DNA from 2 places in the Mycolicibacterium alvei genome. Region 2 is predicted to be linked to the other one. Evidence: riboswitches for the same ligand, from Rfam matches in the RefSeq annotation. Region 2 holds a riboswitch; the other holds the start of a gene.

Region 1 (7,919 bases), 1.7 Mb from region 2:
CCTCGTGGATTACGCCGTGCACGGATGGGATGTCGCCGCCACCCTGGGCTCTGCCTACGAGCTGCCGGTCGACGTGGTCACCGCCGCCCTGCCGCTGGTCATGGCGATCCCGGACGGGGATTTTCGGGACAGTTCGGCCTCACCGTTCGACCGGGCCGTCAATGCCTCGGCGGCAACGGATTTCGAGAAGATTCTGGCCCACCTGGGCCGCCGGCCGGACTGGCGTCAGCCGTAACTGACCGTCACCGGTGAGTGATCCGACCACCGCAGGGCGTAGAGGTCGGCCCGGTCCACCCGCGCCGATTTCGCCCGCACGGCCAGTGACGGGGAAGCCAGGTGATAGTCGATGCGCCAACCGGCGTCGTTGTCGAAGGCCTTGCCGCGCCATGACCACCAGCTGTAGGGGCCGGCCACGTCGGGATGCAGCACCCGCACCACGTCCACCCAGCCGGTGCCCAGAAGTTCGGTGAGCCAGGCGCGTTCACTCGGCAGGAAGCCGGCCTTCTTGAGGTTGCCTTTCCAGTTCTTGATGTCGTTCTCGGTGTGCGCGATGTTCCAGTCCCCGCACAGCACCGCGTCGGCACCGTGCAGCTCGGCCATCCGGGCCGCGACGGTGGCCATGAACCGTTCCTTCTCCAGCTGCCGATCCGTCTCGGCCTCGCCCGTCGGGACATAGATGCTGGCCACGGTCACCCCGGCGGTATCGACCTCGAGGTAACGCCCATGGGCCTCGAACTCGTCGGACACCAGTAGCCGCGCCGCCTCGACGGGATACCGGGACAGCACCGCAACCCCGTTGCGGCCCTTGACATGCGGTTCGGCCGAAGCCAGGTTCCAGCCGTCGGCCAGGGCCGGCGCCAGGGCATCGTTGAGCTGCTCGTCATCGGCCCGGGTCTCCTGCAGGCACACCACCTCGGCGTCGGTTTCCTTGAGCCAGGGAAGCAGGCCCAGGTTCTCGGTGGACCGCTGTTTGACCGCGGCACGAATACCGTTGACGTTGATGGTGCTGACGGTCAGAGGTCCCGGAGATGCCACGCCCAGACCCTACCGACCCGCGCCGACAGGCCCCTTGCGGTACCGGCGGTATCACCTTAATGTCGGGCGGCATGGCTGAACGTGCACCCATCCATCTCGGCTCGGGCGAGCCCATCCTGCTGCTGCACCCGTTCCTGCTGTCGCAGAGCGTGTGGAAGTACGTCGCACCCCAACTCGCGCAGACCGGGCGCTACGAGGTGTTCGCGCCCACCATGGCCGGCCACCACGGCGGCGCACATGCACCGATGCTCCTCGACGTCGCGACCCTGGCCGACGACATCGAACGCCGACTCGACGACCTCGGCTGGGGCACCGCCCACATCGTCGGGAACTCGCTGGGCGGCTGGGTGGCGTTCGAGCTGGAACGTCGCGGCCGCGCCCGTACCCTGACCGGCATCGCCCCCGCGGGCGGCTGGTCTCGGTTCACCCCGGTCAAGTACGAGATCATCGCCAAGTTCATGGCCGCACTGCCGGTCGTGCTGGCCACCGCGGCACTGCGCCAGCAGGTGCTGAAACTGCCACTGTCCGAACAGATCTCCTATCTGGCCGTAAGCGCAACTCCCGAAGCGCTCAATGACAGCGACCGACACGACCTGATCGAGGACCTGGCACACTGCCCGGCGTACTTCAAGCTCATGCTCAAGGCGCTGACCACCGCGGGCCTGATGGAGATCCGGAATTCCCGCACCCCCACGCAGCTGGTGATCTGCGAGAAGGACCGCGTGCTACCGGCACCCCGGTTCACCCGGCACTTCACCGCCAGCCTGGCGCCGGACGCCGTCGTCACCACCCTGAAGGGGGTCGGACACGTCCCGATGTTCGAGGCACCCGACACCATCACCCGGGTGATCACCGAGTTCGTCGACCGGCATGTCGGTCAAACGCGCGCGACGGGGTGAGCCGCCAAACCTAGGCCTTCTCGGAAGCCGTCAGCACGTCGTTGAGCGTCTTGCTCGGACGCATCACGGCGGCGGTCTTCTCGGCGTCCGGGTAGTAGTAGCCACCGATATCGGCCGGCTTACCCTGGGCCGCATTGAGTTCGGCGACGATGGTCTGCTCCTGCTCACCGAGCGCCTTGGCCAGCGGCGCGAAGTGCGCGGCCAGCTCCTTGTCCTCGGTCTGCTCGGCCAGCGCCTGGGCCCAGTACAGCGCGAGGTAGAATTGGCTGCCACGGTTGTCGAGCTCTCCGGTCTTGCGGGACGGAGACTTGTTCTCGTTCAGCAACTCTCCGGTCGCGGTGTCCAGCGCAGTAGCCAGCACCTTGGCCTTGTCATTGCCCAACTTGTTGCCCAGATCCTCCAGGCTGGCGCCGAGTGCGAGGAACTCACCGAGCGAATCCCAGCGCAGGTGGTTCTCTTCCACCAGCTGATGCACGTGCTTGGGCGCCGAACCACCGGCACCGGTCTCGTACAGGCCACCACCGGCCATCAGCGGCACGATGGAGAGCATCTTGGCGCTGGTGCCCAGCTCCAGGATCGGGAACAGGTCGGTCAGGTAGTCGCGCAGGATGTTGCCGGTCACCGAGATGGTGTCCTGGCCGCGGATCAGGCGCTCCAGGGTGTAGCGCATGGCCCACACCTGCGGCAGGATCGTGATCTCCAGCCCCTCGGTGTCCTCCTCCTTGAGGTAGGCCTTGACCTTCTTGCGCAGCTCGTTCTCGTGGGGGCGCTCGTCGTCGAGCCAGAACACGGCAGGCATTCCGGACAGCCTGGCCCGGTTGACGGCCAGCTTGACCCAGTCCCGGATCGGGGCGTCCTTGACGATCGGCATGCGCCAGATGTCGCCTTCTTCGACCTCCTGGCTCAGCAGCACCTCACCGGTGTCGATGTCGACGATCTTGGTCGTCCCGGCCTGCGGGATCTCGAAGGTCTTGTCGTGGCTGCCGTACTCCTCGGCCTTCTGCGCCATCAGGCCGACGTTGGGGACCGTGCCCATGGTGGTCGGATCGAACTGACCGTGGGTCTTACAGAAGTTGATCACTTCCTGGTACATCCGGGAGAAGGTCGACTCCGGGTTGACCGCCTTGGTGTCCTTGGTGCGGCCGTCGGCGCCGTACATCTTGCCGCCGAGCCGGATCATCGCCGGCATCGACGCGTCGACGATCACGTCGGACGGCGAGTGGAAGTTCGAGATGCCCTTGGCCGAGTCGACCATGGCCAACTCGGGGCGGTGCTCGTGGCAGCGGTGCAGATCCTCGATGATCTCCTCGCGCTGCGACGCGGGCAGCGTCTCGATCTTGGAGTACAGATCGGACAGGCCGTTGTTGACGTTGACGCCGAGCTCGTCGAACAGCTTCTCGTGCTTGGCGAATGCGTCCTTGTAGAACACCTTGACGGCGTGGCCGAACACGATCGGGTGGCTGACCTTCATCATGGTCGCCTTGACGTGCAGCGAGAACATCACGCCGGTCTTGTAGGCGTCCTCGATCTGCTCCTCGTAGAACTCGATGAGCGCCTTCTTGCTCATGTACATGCTGTCGATGACGTCGCCCTCATCGAGCTTCACCTCGGGCTTCAAGACGATGGTCTCGCCCCCGGCGGTCTGCAGCTCCATGCGCACGTTGCGGGCTTTGTCGAGCGTCAGCGACTCTTCACCGTGGTAGAAGTCGCCGGTCTTCATGGTGGCCACGTGGGTACGCGAGGCCTGCGACCACTTGCCCATGCTGTGCGGGTGCTTGCGCGCGTATTCCTTGACCGCCTTAGGAGCGCGACGATCCGAGTTACCCTCGCGCAGAACAGGATTCACCGCGCTGCCGAGGATCTTCGAATAACGGTCGCGGATCGCCTTGTCTTCGTCGGTCTTGGCATCACCGGGGAAGTCCGGGAGCGCGTAGCCCTTCTCCTGCAGCTCCTTGATCGCGGCCAGCAGCTGCGGGACCGAGGCGCTGATGTTGGGCAGCTTGATGATGTTGGTGTCGGGCAGTTGGGTGAGTCGACCCAGCTCGCCGAGGTTGTCGGGGACCTTCTGCTCGTCGGTCAGGTAATCACCGAACTCGGCCAGGATGCGGGCCGCCACCGAGATATCACTGGTCTGGATATCGATACCGGCCGGTTCGGCAAAGGCGCGGACAATCGGCAGGAAGGAGTACGTCGCAAGCAGCGGCGCCTCGTCGGTCAGCGTGTAGATGATGGTCGGCTGCTGGGCAGTCATGGTTGCTCTCCCGGCGTCAGGTTCGGTTCGACGAGGATCACTCGTTGTCACCCGCGGTTATTCGCTGCTGTCGTATCGCGGGCCAGACTACAAGGGCGCCGAGAACCGCGGCGGGGCAGCTTTCGTTACTGACCAGTAACTTTAGTGCGCAGCGAGGCGTCCGACACCTCCATATGCCGACCGATCCGAACGTGTTCCAGTCCCGCGGGCGCAGAACAGGCAAACACCCCGAACAACCGACTGGCACGGCCTCCGCGCGTTGCGATAAGCTGCAGGCCGGTCATGAGTGTCAGCATCAAGCCCCGGCTTGCTGGCCGGCAACCCTCCAACCGCGGTGGGGTGCCCCGGGTGATGACCAGGTTGAGCAGTCGACGGAACTTTTCCGGCCGGCTGCAAGGCAAGCGCGGGTCCGAAGGTACGGGCCCCCAGACAGACAGGGAAACCTGATGGAGGTCAGCCATATGTATGTGTCCGTGAATTGCTGGTGTCTGCTGCCTGTCGTCGCTGACGACAGGCGCGACCCCCGGTAACCGACCACACTTCTACCTTCCGATCCCCTCACCGAGGAGACCCAGCCATGACAACCCCAGAGAACGCCAACTGGTCTTTCGAGACCAAGCAGGTCCACGCCGGCCAGACCCCGGACAGCGCCACCAACGCCCGTGCCCTGCCGATCTACCAGACCACGTCCTACACGTTCCGCGACACCGACCACGCCGCCGCTCTGTTCGGCCTGGCCGAGCCGGGCAACATCTACACCCGGATCATGAACCCCACCACCGACGTCGTCGAGCAGCGGGTCGCCGCGCTCGAAGGCGGGGTCGCGGCGCTGTTCCTGTCCTCCGGCCAGGCCGCGTCGACATTCGCGATCCTCAACCTTGCCGGCGCCGGCGACCACATCGTGTCCAGCCCGCGCCTCTACGGCGGCACGTACAACCTGTTCCAGCACACCCTGCCCAAGCTCGGTGTCGAGGTCAGCTTCGTCGACAACCCCGACGACCCGGACAGCTGGCGCGCCGCCGTGCGGCCCAACACCAAGGCGTTCTTCGCCGAGACGATCTCCAACCCGCAGATCGACATCCTCGACATCCCGAACGTGTCCGCGGTGGCGCACGACAACGGTGTCCCGCTGATCGTCGACAACACCATCGCCACGCCGTACCTGATCCAGCCGATCGCGCTCGGCGCCGACATCGTGGTGCACTCGGCGACCAAGTACCTGGGCGGGCACGGCTCGGCGATCGCCGGGGTGATCGTCGACGGCGGCAACTTCGACTGGACGGCCAGCGGGCGCTTCCCCGGCTTCACCAACCCGGACCCCAGCTACCACGGTGTGGTGTTCGCCGAGCTCGGCGCGCCGGCCTACGCACTGAAGGCCCGGGTGCAGCTCCTGCGCGACTTGGGCAGCGCCCTGTCACCCTTCAACGCCTTTTTGATCGCGCAGGGATTGGAAACGCTGTCGCTGCGTGTTGAACGCCATGTGGCCAATGCACAGAAGGTCGCCGAGTATCTGGCCGGGCAGTCCGGCGTGACATCGGTGAACTACGCCGGACTCCCCTCCTCGCCCTGGTACGAGCTGGGCCGGAAGCTCGCCCCGAAGGGCACCGGCGCGGTGCTCGCGTTCGAGTTGGCCGGCGGTGTGGACGCGGGCAAGGCGTTCGTCAACGCGCTGACGCTGCACAGCCACGTCGCCAACATCGGTGACGTGCGTTCGCTCGTGATCCATCCCGCCTCGACCACCCACGCGCAACTCTCCCCCGAGGAGCAGCTGTCCAGCGGCGTCACACCCGGTCTGGTTCGCCTGGCCGTCGGTATCGAGGGCATCGACGACATCCTCGCCGACCTGGAGCAGGGATTCGCCGCCGCCCGTCCGTTCAGCGGCGTCGCGCAGACCGCGGCGACGCTGTAGGACGGCGAGAAGACCGGCATGACGATCACCGAAGAACCCGCCGTGTCCACCCTCCCGTTGCCCGCCGAAGGCGAGACCAGCGTGGTGCACATCGGTGCCCTGACGCTGGAGAGCGGCATCGTCCTGCCGGACGTGTCGATCGCCGTGCAGCGATGGGGCGAGCTGTCCCCGGCACGCGACAACGTGGTGATGGTGCTGCACGCGCTGACCGGCGACTCGCACGTCACGGGACCGGCCGGCGACGGCCACCCGACCCCAGGCTGGTGGGACGGGGTTGCCGGACCGGGCGCCCCGATCGACACCGACCAGTGGTGCGCGATCTCGACCAATGTGCTCGGCGGTTGCCGCGGCTCCACCGGGCCCGGCTCGTTGGCCCCTGACGGAAAGCCCTGGGGCTCAAGGTTTCCCCAGATCACGATCCGTGACCAGGTCGAGGCCGACCGGGCCGCACTGGCCGCCTTGGGCATCACCGAGGTGGCCGTGGTGGTCGGCGGTTCGATGGGCGGAGCCCGGGCGCTCGAATGGATGGTCGGACACCCCGACGAGGTGCGAGCCGGTCTCGTCCTGGCCGTCGGGGCCCGCGCCACCGCCGACCAGATCGGCACCCAGAGCACGCAGGTGGCAGCGATCAAGGCGGATCCGGACTGGCAGGGCGGTGACTACCACGACACCGGTCGGGCGCCGCTGTCCGGGATGGAGATCGCCCGGCGCTTCGCGCACCTGACCTACCGCGGCGAAGAGGAACTCGACGAGCGCTTCGGCAACGAAGCCCAGGGCGACGAGAACCCGGCCACCGGTGGGCGCTACGGGGTACAGAGCTATCTCGAGTACCAGGGCGGCAAGTTGGCCCGCCGCTTCGACCCGGGTACCTATGTGATCCTCTCGGATGCGCTGTCCACCCACGATGTGGGCCGAGATCGCGGCGGCGTCGCCAGTGCGCTGCGCCGGTGCCCGGTGCCGGTCATCGTCGGCGGGATCACCTCCGACCGGCTCTACCCCATTCGACTCCAGCAGGAACTGGCCGAGTTGCTGCCCGGCTGCAACGGCCTCGACGTCGTCGACTCGGAGTACGGTCACGACGGCTTCCTGGTCGAGACGGAAGTGGTGGGCAAATTGATCCGCCGCACCCTGGAGCTGGCACAGCGGTGAGCTCACCCGAGGCGCGTTCCCTGTCCTTCGGCTCAGAGGCCGCGGCATACGAACGCGGCCGGCCGTCGTATCCGCCGGAGGCGATCGACTGGTTGCTGCCCGCGGACGCACGCGATGTGCTGGACCTGGGCGCAGGTACCGGCAAGCTGACAACCCGGCTCGTCGAGCGCGGACTGGACGTCATCGCCGTCGACCCCATCCCGGAAATGCTTGAGCTGCTGTCGAACTCGTTGCCGGACACCCCGGCATTGCTGGGCACGGCCGAGGAGATCCCGCTGGCCGACAACAGCGTCGACGCCGTGCTGGTGGCCCAGGCCTGGCACTGGTTCGACCCCGAGCGGGCCGTGAAAGAGGTCAGCCGGGTGCTGCGCCCCGGCGGCCGGTTGGGCCTGGTGTGGAACACGCGCGACGAGCGGTCGGGCTGGGTCAAGGATCTGGGCCGCATCATCGGGCCCGAGCACGATCCGAACAACGAGGTGGCGCTGGCCGAGCCATTCGGGGAAATCGAACGCCGCCAGGTGGAGTGGACGAGTTACCTGACGCCCCAGGCCCTCATCGATCTGGTGGCCTCACGCAGCTACTGCATCACCTCACCGGAGCGGGTGCGCACCCGGACGCTGGTGCAGGTGCGTGAACTGCTGGCCACCCACCCGGCGCTGGCCCATTCATCGGGCCT
Region 2 (7,919 bases):
CTACGTCGAGCGGGTCGATATGTTGGCGGTCCTCACCCTCGAGCAGGCAGAAGACGTACACATCGGCGCTTCGCTTCACACTGTCCGCATAGGTGTTGGTGCGGGCGTTCCAGCCCTGTGCGGGGCGGATGCCGAACGTGATCTGTGAAATCCGGGCTTGCTCCCACGTTTGCACGTAGGCAGCCGATTTCACCTCTACCCCGCCGACACCGTCGACGTCGAGGTCGTACTGGTCCCATTCGAGGCGCTTGGTCTTGTGTATGCCGAGTGCTTTGGCCACGATGTACTCGGCCAGCACTCCGCGGGTGGTGTTCGTGAGGAGGTCGTCGTACGCCCAGGCTTGGAATTCCTGTTTGTTCAGGCGAGTCATCGCCGAGCCTTCATCGTTTGAGCAGGTCCTTTGCACAGCATCTTTGTAGTCTGCCGTTGCCACCGCACCCCTCCGTCTCATCGCCGTCAACGCGCGGAACCATAGCAAAGACCACCGACATGACGACGGGCTTTGTTGTCCCGCGGCATCGGGCAACCTCGCAACCTTTCGCAGCATCTACCGTTGCGCTCACCGTGACCCGATTGACAGGTGCTGACAACCTTCCTCATGGAACGGTACGAGTACGCCTCGCCGAGGTTCGGAGTTGGGCTTTCGCCACCGTCGCATTCTCGGGTCGCGCCGTGGTAGTCGGTCGCTGAGAATTTCTCGATGGCGCTAGACACTCCGCTCAACACACGCCAGCTCGATGTGCTCCGGTGGATCGGTGACGGCTGTCCCGACGGTCGATGGACCAACACCGGCTATAAGGCGACTGCGGCGGCCTTGCAAAACCGACGCCTCGTCACGGTCAGCAAGCGAGGCGGATGGAAGGCGACGATTGCACCAGCTGGCACCCCGAGTTGGGCGCGCGGTTCGTTGTAATTCAACCCGACGCGCTTGGGGGGCACAGTATTCACGAATTCATGACGACCGAGTTCAGCCAACTAGTTCCGAAGGAGACCTGGGCGGACTACCAACTTCCTCAGGTCGCAGAGGATGAAGTTGATGTGAGGAACGCTTCGCTGACCAACAGAGTCGCTTACGCCGCTGTTGTCTTGAAGAAGGCAATCGATGATGCGGCTCAATAGCAGTAGCGCAGCATATGCGGCGCATACCTGTACGTCGAGCGACCTGCTTGCTCTGCGCTACTGGGACACTCTTGGGCCACTGGGACACCGGACCGCCTCGATGGGCACTATCCCGAGATGCAGAAACCCGCTCCGACACTGGTCAGAGCGGGTTTTAGTCTGTCGGGCTGACAGGATTTGAACCTGCGACCACTTGACCCCCAGTGTCGTCTAGCGGGTCCGCCAATGTACGCCGGCGCCCCGTTGTCGCACGTCAAGCCCGGTATCCGGTTCTCGCCGGACAGCCACGGATACAGGTGGATTGAAACGCGTTGCTATCCACGTTGCTATCCGCCACATCTGGTGTCTGGCTGCGCGACCCGATGTCCTTACTCGGGTTCTCCCCGGGCGACCATCGTGGTTTGCCGCCGGTTGAGATGACGCGGCTGGCATGTCAGTAGCCCGATGCATACTCGGCGGATGGATTCACCGTCGGCAGGCACGTTCTGGCAGATCGATACAACCGAACGGCGGGTGCCGGGCCAACTGCTCACCGGCGGTGACGATCGCCCGACGTTGGAGACGGATAAGGCGATCTTCATCGAGAGACGGTTCTCGTTCACCCGGACGCCCACCGGCGGGGCGATGGTCGCCATTTCGGGCGACCCGGAGCATCACGTCGCCGACTTTCAGGAGAGGACGATCCACGGCGAACTTGCTGACGGCACCCGGGTCACACTCGTTGGCGCGCAGGGCGGCAGCCGAAGGCTCGGGTTCCTTCGTGAGCCGAGTGAGGCACACCAACAGTTCCGCGCTAGGTACGCCGTCATCGGCGAGCACATCAAGGCCGACGAGGTATACCACTCAGTCAGGTTTCAGGTTGTGTCCGCGTCTTGGTGGGGAGACGCCGAGGACGAGGCGCAAAGCCTCAGCGGCGATCACCTGCGCATCTACAACGAAGACGGCACGCGATGGTTCGAATTTACGGCCTTGACTGGAGCGACGTTGGGCGATCTCGACTCCGGAGTGATTAACGCAGTCACGACGCTGATCGAACTGGCCACGACGAACGAAGTGACGGACGCGAACGTACAGGTTCGGACCGAGGCCGAAGGGGCATGGCGGATCGTCGATCGCGGCCAACAATCCGTCAAGAAGTCTGGCCATCCCCTGATAGGCACGCAGCACCTCACCGCCGAGAAGTTCGCAACGTGGATTGATTTCCGTCACGAGACTCAAGGACTCGACGCTGCTGTCCTGGACGACCTTCCTGGCGTTGCAATTCAGACACGCGTGCTGACGCTTGGATCGGTCGCCGAAGGACTACACCGGCGCCTGTTTGGCCAGGGTGAAAAGCGCGTAAAGGGATTGTCAAGCAGCAGGATCGAGAAAATGCGCCGCCTCGCCCGTGAGGCCGCGCTCACGAGGATGACGGAGCCCGAGTACTCAGACGAAGACCGTGCCGAGTTCGGTAAAGCAATCAATGAAGCGTTCTCACACATAAACGAACAGACCTTTCGCAGCCGCATGGAAGACTTGCTGACCGACGCCCGACGCTCGATCCCGAGTCTTGGCGCCGGTTTTGCAGATTGGCCAAATGCTGTGTCAACGGCACGCAACCTCATGGCTCATCAGCCGTCGCTGCCTGATGACGTTGACGCCGACCAGTTTCTGGACTTGCTCGTCGCGCTGAGCTACTCCATCGCGTGGGTGCTGCGGACGAACATGCTAAACAAAGCCGGATTCGATGTTCCTACAATGCAAGAGGGGTATCGCGATTCATCGTCGTACGGTCATCACCTCGCGAACACGCGGATGCTGCTCGCAGGCAGCCCATGGGGGGTTAACACCAATACCGTTCAGTTAAGACTACAAGGGTGTAGTTTGTAGTCATGCCTCGTGCGGGTTGGCGTAAGCCTGAGTCGGATCGGCGGTTGTCGGATCTGGTGTCGGTGGGTGTGTTGACGCGGGTGTTTCCGCCGGCGTTGGTCGATGAGGTGATTGAGGCGTCGGGTCGTATGCAGGTGCGTCATCGTGCGTTGCCGGCGCGGGTGATGGCCTATTTCGCGATCGGGATGGGCCTGTATTCCGAGGGTTCGTATGAGGATGTGTTGGCCCAGCTCACTGATGGTTTGGCCTGGGCATCGGGGTGGCGCGAACAGTATCGGTTGCCTGGTAAGTCGGCGATCTTTCAGGCTCGGGAGCGGTTGGGATCGGCACCGCTGGCGGCGTTGTTCGAGCGGGTGGCTCAGCCGTTGGGTGGGCCTGATACGCCAGGGACGTGGGTGGCCCGGCGGCGAGTGGTCGCCATCGACGGAACGTGCGTTGATGTGGCGGATACCCCGGTCAATGACGAGTTCTTCGGTCGGCCCGCAGTGAGCAAGGGCGAGAAGTCGGCGTTCCCGCAGGCGAGGTTGTTGGCTGTCGCCGAGTGCGGTACGCACGCTATCTTTGCGGCCACGATCGGCGCCTATCGGGACTCTGAAGCCTCGATGGTTGAGCGTGTACGGGGTGCGCTGAGTCCGGGGATGCTGCTGTTGGCCGACCGCGGTTTCTTTTCATACGCTCTGTGGCGCAATACTTCTGACACCGGATGCGACCTGCTGTGGCGGGTGAGCACGGGACGCAACGGGCCGACGCCGATACACGTCGAAGACCTGCCCGACGGTTCATGGTTGGCGCATCTGCGTGCGTCCAAGGATCGTCATAGCGAGCCGATGCTGGCGCGGGTCATCGATTACACCCTTGATGATGGCCGCGACAATCCCACCGTCTATCGACTCATGACGACCTTGCTCGATCCCGCCGAAGCTCCTGCTGATGTGCTGGCGACCGCGTATGCCCAACGGTGGGAGATCGAAAGCGTCTTCGACGAACTCAAGACCCACCAACGTGGATCCAAGGTGGTGTTGCGCTGAAATCCCCAGATCTCGTCCTGCAGGAGATCTGGGGATATCTGTGCTGCCACTATGCAATTCGATCACTGATGGGCGAGGCCGCCGCGCACGCCGGCCGTGACCCCGATCTGGTCAGTTTCACCGCGGCACTGCGTATCGCCCGTCAATCCGTCGCCCAGCAGGGCGCTTTTTCCCCCTAACCAGCGACGATCAGCCGACCGGCACTGGCGCGCGTTCGTGCACCGACTCCTTGGTCGACTCAACCCAGCACGGCGCTCCCGCTCAGCACCCCGCGTGATCAAACGCAAAATGCCCAGGTGGCACGTCAAAAGGACTGCGCACCAACACTGGCCTCAACCCGAGCATCCGCCGCATATCAGAATCACCGCCCTTAACTGAACGGTATTGGGGTTAACACCGATTTGGGCACGCGTGACAACGAGTCCACCTAGGGCCTCGCATGATGGCCATTCCGCCAGCCCGCCCACCCGGGCAAGCCGTCTCAGTGGTCATCTATCCGTGCAGCAGACCCAACCTCAGCTATTCTTTCCGAAACGTACTGGATGTTATTCGACCTCGCGCCAGCGGTAACACTCGCGGGTGGGGCTGGATAGCAAAAGCCTGGCGAGTGATGCGGCAGTCACGCACAGAGTCGGGCTTCAAAACTGAAGTGGTCGTTGCGACATTCGGCAGTCACGAAGTCAACGCCGATCGTATGACCGGTGCCGCGCGGCGCGCACGCGGCACCGTAATTTTGTTGTGCTGCAGTAGGGTTGGCAGTCGCCCTATAGATGAAGTGAAATCGTTGAGCACCCGAAAGGACTCAATCCCGTGTCGTATCGGTACTTCTAGCGAGAACCTTTGCCCTGGCCAGGGATTATTCGGAACTCTCCGCCTCAAGTAAGTACCGGGTGAATCGTCATTAACCGCTTTGATGCGCCACACAGTCGCTGTAGTGCCCGCACGACTCACGGAATGTAGACGGCCCGAATGTCGTTGATCTCCCTGAGCTTCAGGAGATGCCGCGTCAAGCTCCGGCTAGCGGTCCGCCAACCCCACGTTCATAGGTGGCCCGGATGACGAGGTGCCGCGCACCAACCGGTGTGAGGAAGAGCGTCTCTTCGGAGGCCCCTGTTGAGGAGCTTGCCCGTGCTGTACAGCGACACCACCACCGACATCGTCTGGATCGACCACGAGCTTGTTGCAGCGCTACGCGAAGAGATAGCCGAGCTGGACGACGAGCAGCTACTGAAGCGCGAGTACGATCTCCACGGTGATGCTGCCATCCGTGAGTACATCATCGAGGCGTCTCTTGTCGGCATCTACACCAGCGTTGGCCCCGAGGTCGCATTCCGACGCATCAGCGACGGTGAGGTATTCAGCCCCGATGAGATCGAGGCTGAGTTCGCGCAGGACGTTTGCGACTTGGAACCCGCCCACCGTGCCGAGATCACCTTCGCCCGCTGGATGGACGAGGTGGGCTACGTAGAGGTACACACCGAAGATGAGATCGCAGAGGGCCAGGAGTGAGTACGGATCAGGATCGCCGCTTACGTGCCGAGCTGGCAAGGGAACTTGGCTTTTGGCCCGCCACCCTCGACTCGGACGATATCGCGCAACATCGGCTGGCCGCCGCCGCCGATCGGGGCAAGCTAGGCCTGGAAGAGATCCACCGGCGGTGGGCGTGGTATCGGGAGGAGAAGCGGCGGTGCGATGCCGAGGAACAGGGCCGCTCTGATGTCGCAGACCTCTAGGCAATATGCGTCCAGTGAGCCGGAGCACCGGTTGTGTGCCGTGTTGACAGCTGAGCTGGGCTTCTCCCCTGCGACCCTCGATCCTGACGACATCGAGCGTCACAGTCGCTCGAATGCGGCTCCGGATTCCGCACCGACGATTGAGTGGATCGGGCGCAAGTGTGCCAGTGCACGACTCTGGGGAGATCGCCGATAACGGATTCGAGGCCACGGCGCGATCGTTCCAACATAGTGGAGTGCGCCGTGTGTCTCCACGAGGCTGCTGCGCACGGTCCCACGAGTCTGGACGGTTCGAGGTGACGATAGCCGCGTGCTCCAAGATCCTGTTCGCCACCTCGAGAATACGGATTGTGATGCACCAAATCTTGCCCGCATTCAGTAGCTTTGAGGGCGATGACATTCCCAAATACGCCTGGAACACGGCCAGCAGCCAAACCACCAACTCTCGACGACGCCCCTGTTCGACGTAGCCGACGAGTTGGCGCGGCTCGCCATGGAGCAGACCGGGCCGACGGGGTGATTTATAGCGATTGTCACTTCGATGGGTGACGAACCGGACTACAACCTGGGTCGACAAGGGGCACCAGCGCCTAGATGGGAAGACCTCGACGCAGAGACCCGCGCAAAGTTGACCCAAGCGCTTGCGACAACAGTGCAAGACCTGCGGATCGCGATACAACCCGTAATCGACTCGGTACGGGAGACAGTGCTCCCAGTGCTCGAAAGCTTCTCGGACTGGCTGCCGTCTCTGGTGCCGGCCTATGACATGTTTGGGGAGATCACCGCATTTTTGCGGGAGTGGGTACCCAACTGGCCGAGCGACCTTGACACCGAAAAGGCTTGGGACATCACCGGGACGGGGATTCCCTTGGCCTTCGTTCCGTGCCCAAGCATTGTCCATGCACTTGTCGCGGCAGACACTGGCCGCGACCGCCTCGACATCTTGATGGACTCGAAGGACCGCATACTAAAGGACTGCCGAGACGCCCTCGATCCTGACGACGGAAGTCCAGTAGCGGAGTCGCTGGCCATGCTGCCCCCGCTCTTGCTCGAAGCAATCGACGTTCTGGAAGCTGGGCATGTGGCTGCATGTTGCACGCTCGCAACTTCTGTCATCGACTCGGCGCTCCGGCGAACGTCGAAGAAAACGTTCAACTACAACGTCGTCCGAACCGGCTCGGTGAAGATCAAACTTCAAGAAGCCGTTGCAAAGAACGAATTTCGAGTGGCACTCGCTGAGCGTCCACTCCATTCATTGTTGGAGGAGTGGCGGCCCGACATTCCGAAGCCGATGCCGTCCATGCCGTCTCGCCATGTCGTCGCACACTGGGCTGACCCGTCCCATATGACGGAGGTGAACGCAATCATTACCACCATGGCCGCTACCAGCTTGATCTTAGGTCTCGCTGAACGTGAGGCAGTTTCAGCGCTTATCGACGGCGAGATGCGCTAGCGGCTAAGCCCCTGGGCTGTCGGTCTACGCGAAGGACTTGCCAAGAGCGTTGACACATCATGCTGCTTGGTGGTGCGCGAGTCGTTGGAGGTGCGGTGTCGGTGTCGGGCATCTCGTGACCGTCTCGTAAGAGTCGAGTTCCGAGCGTCTCGAAAGACTTTCGCACAACTTGGTGCACATCACCTGAAGGCACCTACCACACCCTTGGACTCGCCATATGCGCCCGGCTAACTGCGGGCGACGTGACCGACCGCTCAAGCGAACAAGCACGTTTACATGAAGTCGTCGGGCATGGCGATGGCAGCGGCTAACATTCGCCCATGCCGCTGCGGATCGGTGAGACCTTCGCCGGGTACCGGATTCTGCGTTTGCTTGGGTCCGGGGGAATGGGCGAGGTCTACCTCGTCCAGCATCCCCGGCTTCCCCGCCAGGAAGCCCTGAAGGTCTTACGCCCCGAGTTCTCCCAGGACGAGTCGTTTCGGGAGCGGTTCATCCGCGAAGCAGATCTCGCCTCGGGACTGCGCCATCCCCACATCGTCGGCATTCACGACCGAGGCGAGCACGACGGCCAGCTGTGGATCGCGATGGATTACATCGACGGCACCGACCTCAGCCATCTCCTGGAGCAGCGCTACCCGCAGGGCATGCCGGTCGGTCACGTCCTGCCGATCGTCACGGCTGTGGCCAGCGCGCTGGACTACGCCCACAAGAAGGGCC

The links. A riboswitch is a leader RNA that binds a small molecule or an ion and turns the genes downstream of it on or off. The one in region 2 is predicted to bind S-adenosylmethionine.
Region 1: linked by a shared signal. The riboswitch ahead of G6N44_RS11015 (bifunctional o-acetylhomoserine/o-acetylserine sulfhydrylase) and the one ahead of G6N44_RS02655 (hypothetical protein) in region 2 are both predicted to bind S-adenosylmethionine.

Annotation. Positions count from the first base shown of each region.
Region 1 is NZ_AP022565.1:2,280,103-2,288,021, forward strand. Features, by position in the region: gene G6N44_RS10995 (TIGR03086 family metal-binding protein) at 1-235, shown strand, start outside; gene G6N44_RS11000 (exodeoxyribonuclease III) at 226-1,035, opposite strand; gene G6N44_RS11005 (epoxide hydrolase EphH) at 1,107-1,934, shown strand; gene G6N44_RS11010 (NADP-dependent isocitrate dehydrogenase) at 1,945-4,185, opposite strand; SAM riboswitch class IV at 4,464-4,595, shown strand; gene G6N44_RS11015 (bifunctional o-acetylhomoserine/o-acetylserine sulfhydrylase) at 4,763-6,094, shown strand; gene metX (homoserine O-acetyltransferase MetX) at 6,113-7,243, shown strand; gene G6N44_RS11025 (class I SAM-dependent methyltransferase) at 7,240-7,919, shown strand, end outside.
Region 2 is NZ_AP022565.1:573,557-581,475, reverse strand. Features, by position in the region: gene G6N44_RS02675 (hypothetical protein) at 1-370, opposite strand, end outside; gene G6N44_RS02670 (hypothetical protein) at 955-1,119, shown strand; gene G6N44_RS02665 (ApeA N-terminal domain 1-containing protein) at 1,579-2,988, shown strand; partial or broken gene G6N44_RS02660 (IS4 family transposase) at 2,991-4,195, shown strand; SAM riboswitch class IV at 5,006-5,115, shown strand; gene G6N44_RS02655 (hypothetical protein) at 5,145-5,525, shown strand; gene G6N44_RS02650 (hypothetical protein) at 5,522-5,749, shown strand; gene G6N44_RS02645 (hypothetical protein) at 6,465-7,202, shown strand; gene G6N44_RS02640 (serine/threonine-protein kinase) at 7,523-7,919, shown strand, end outside.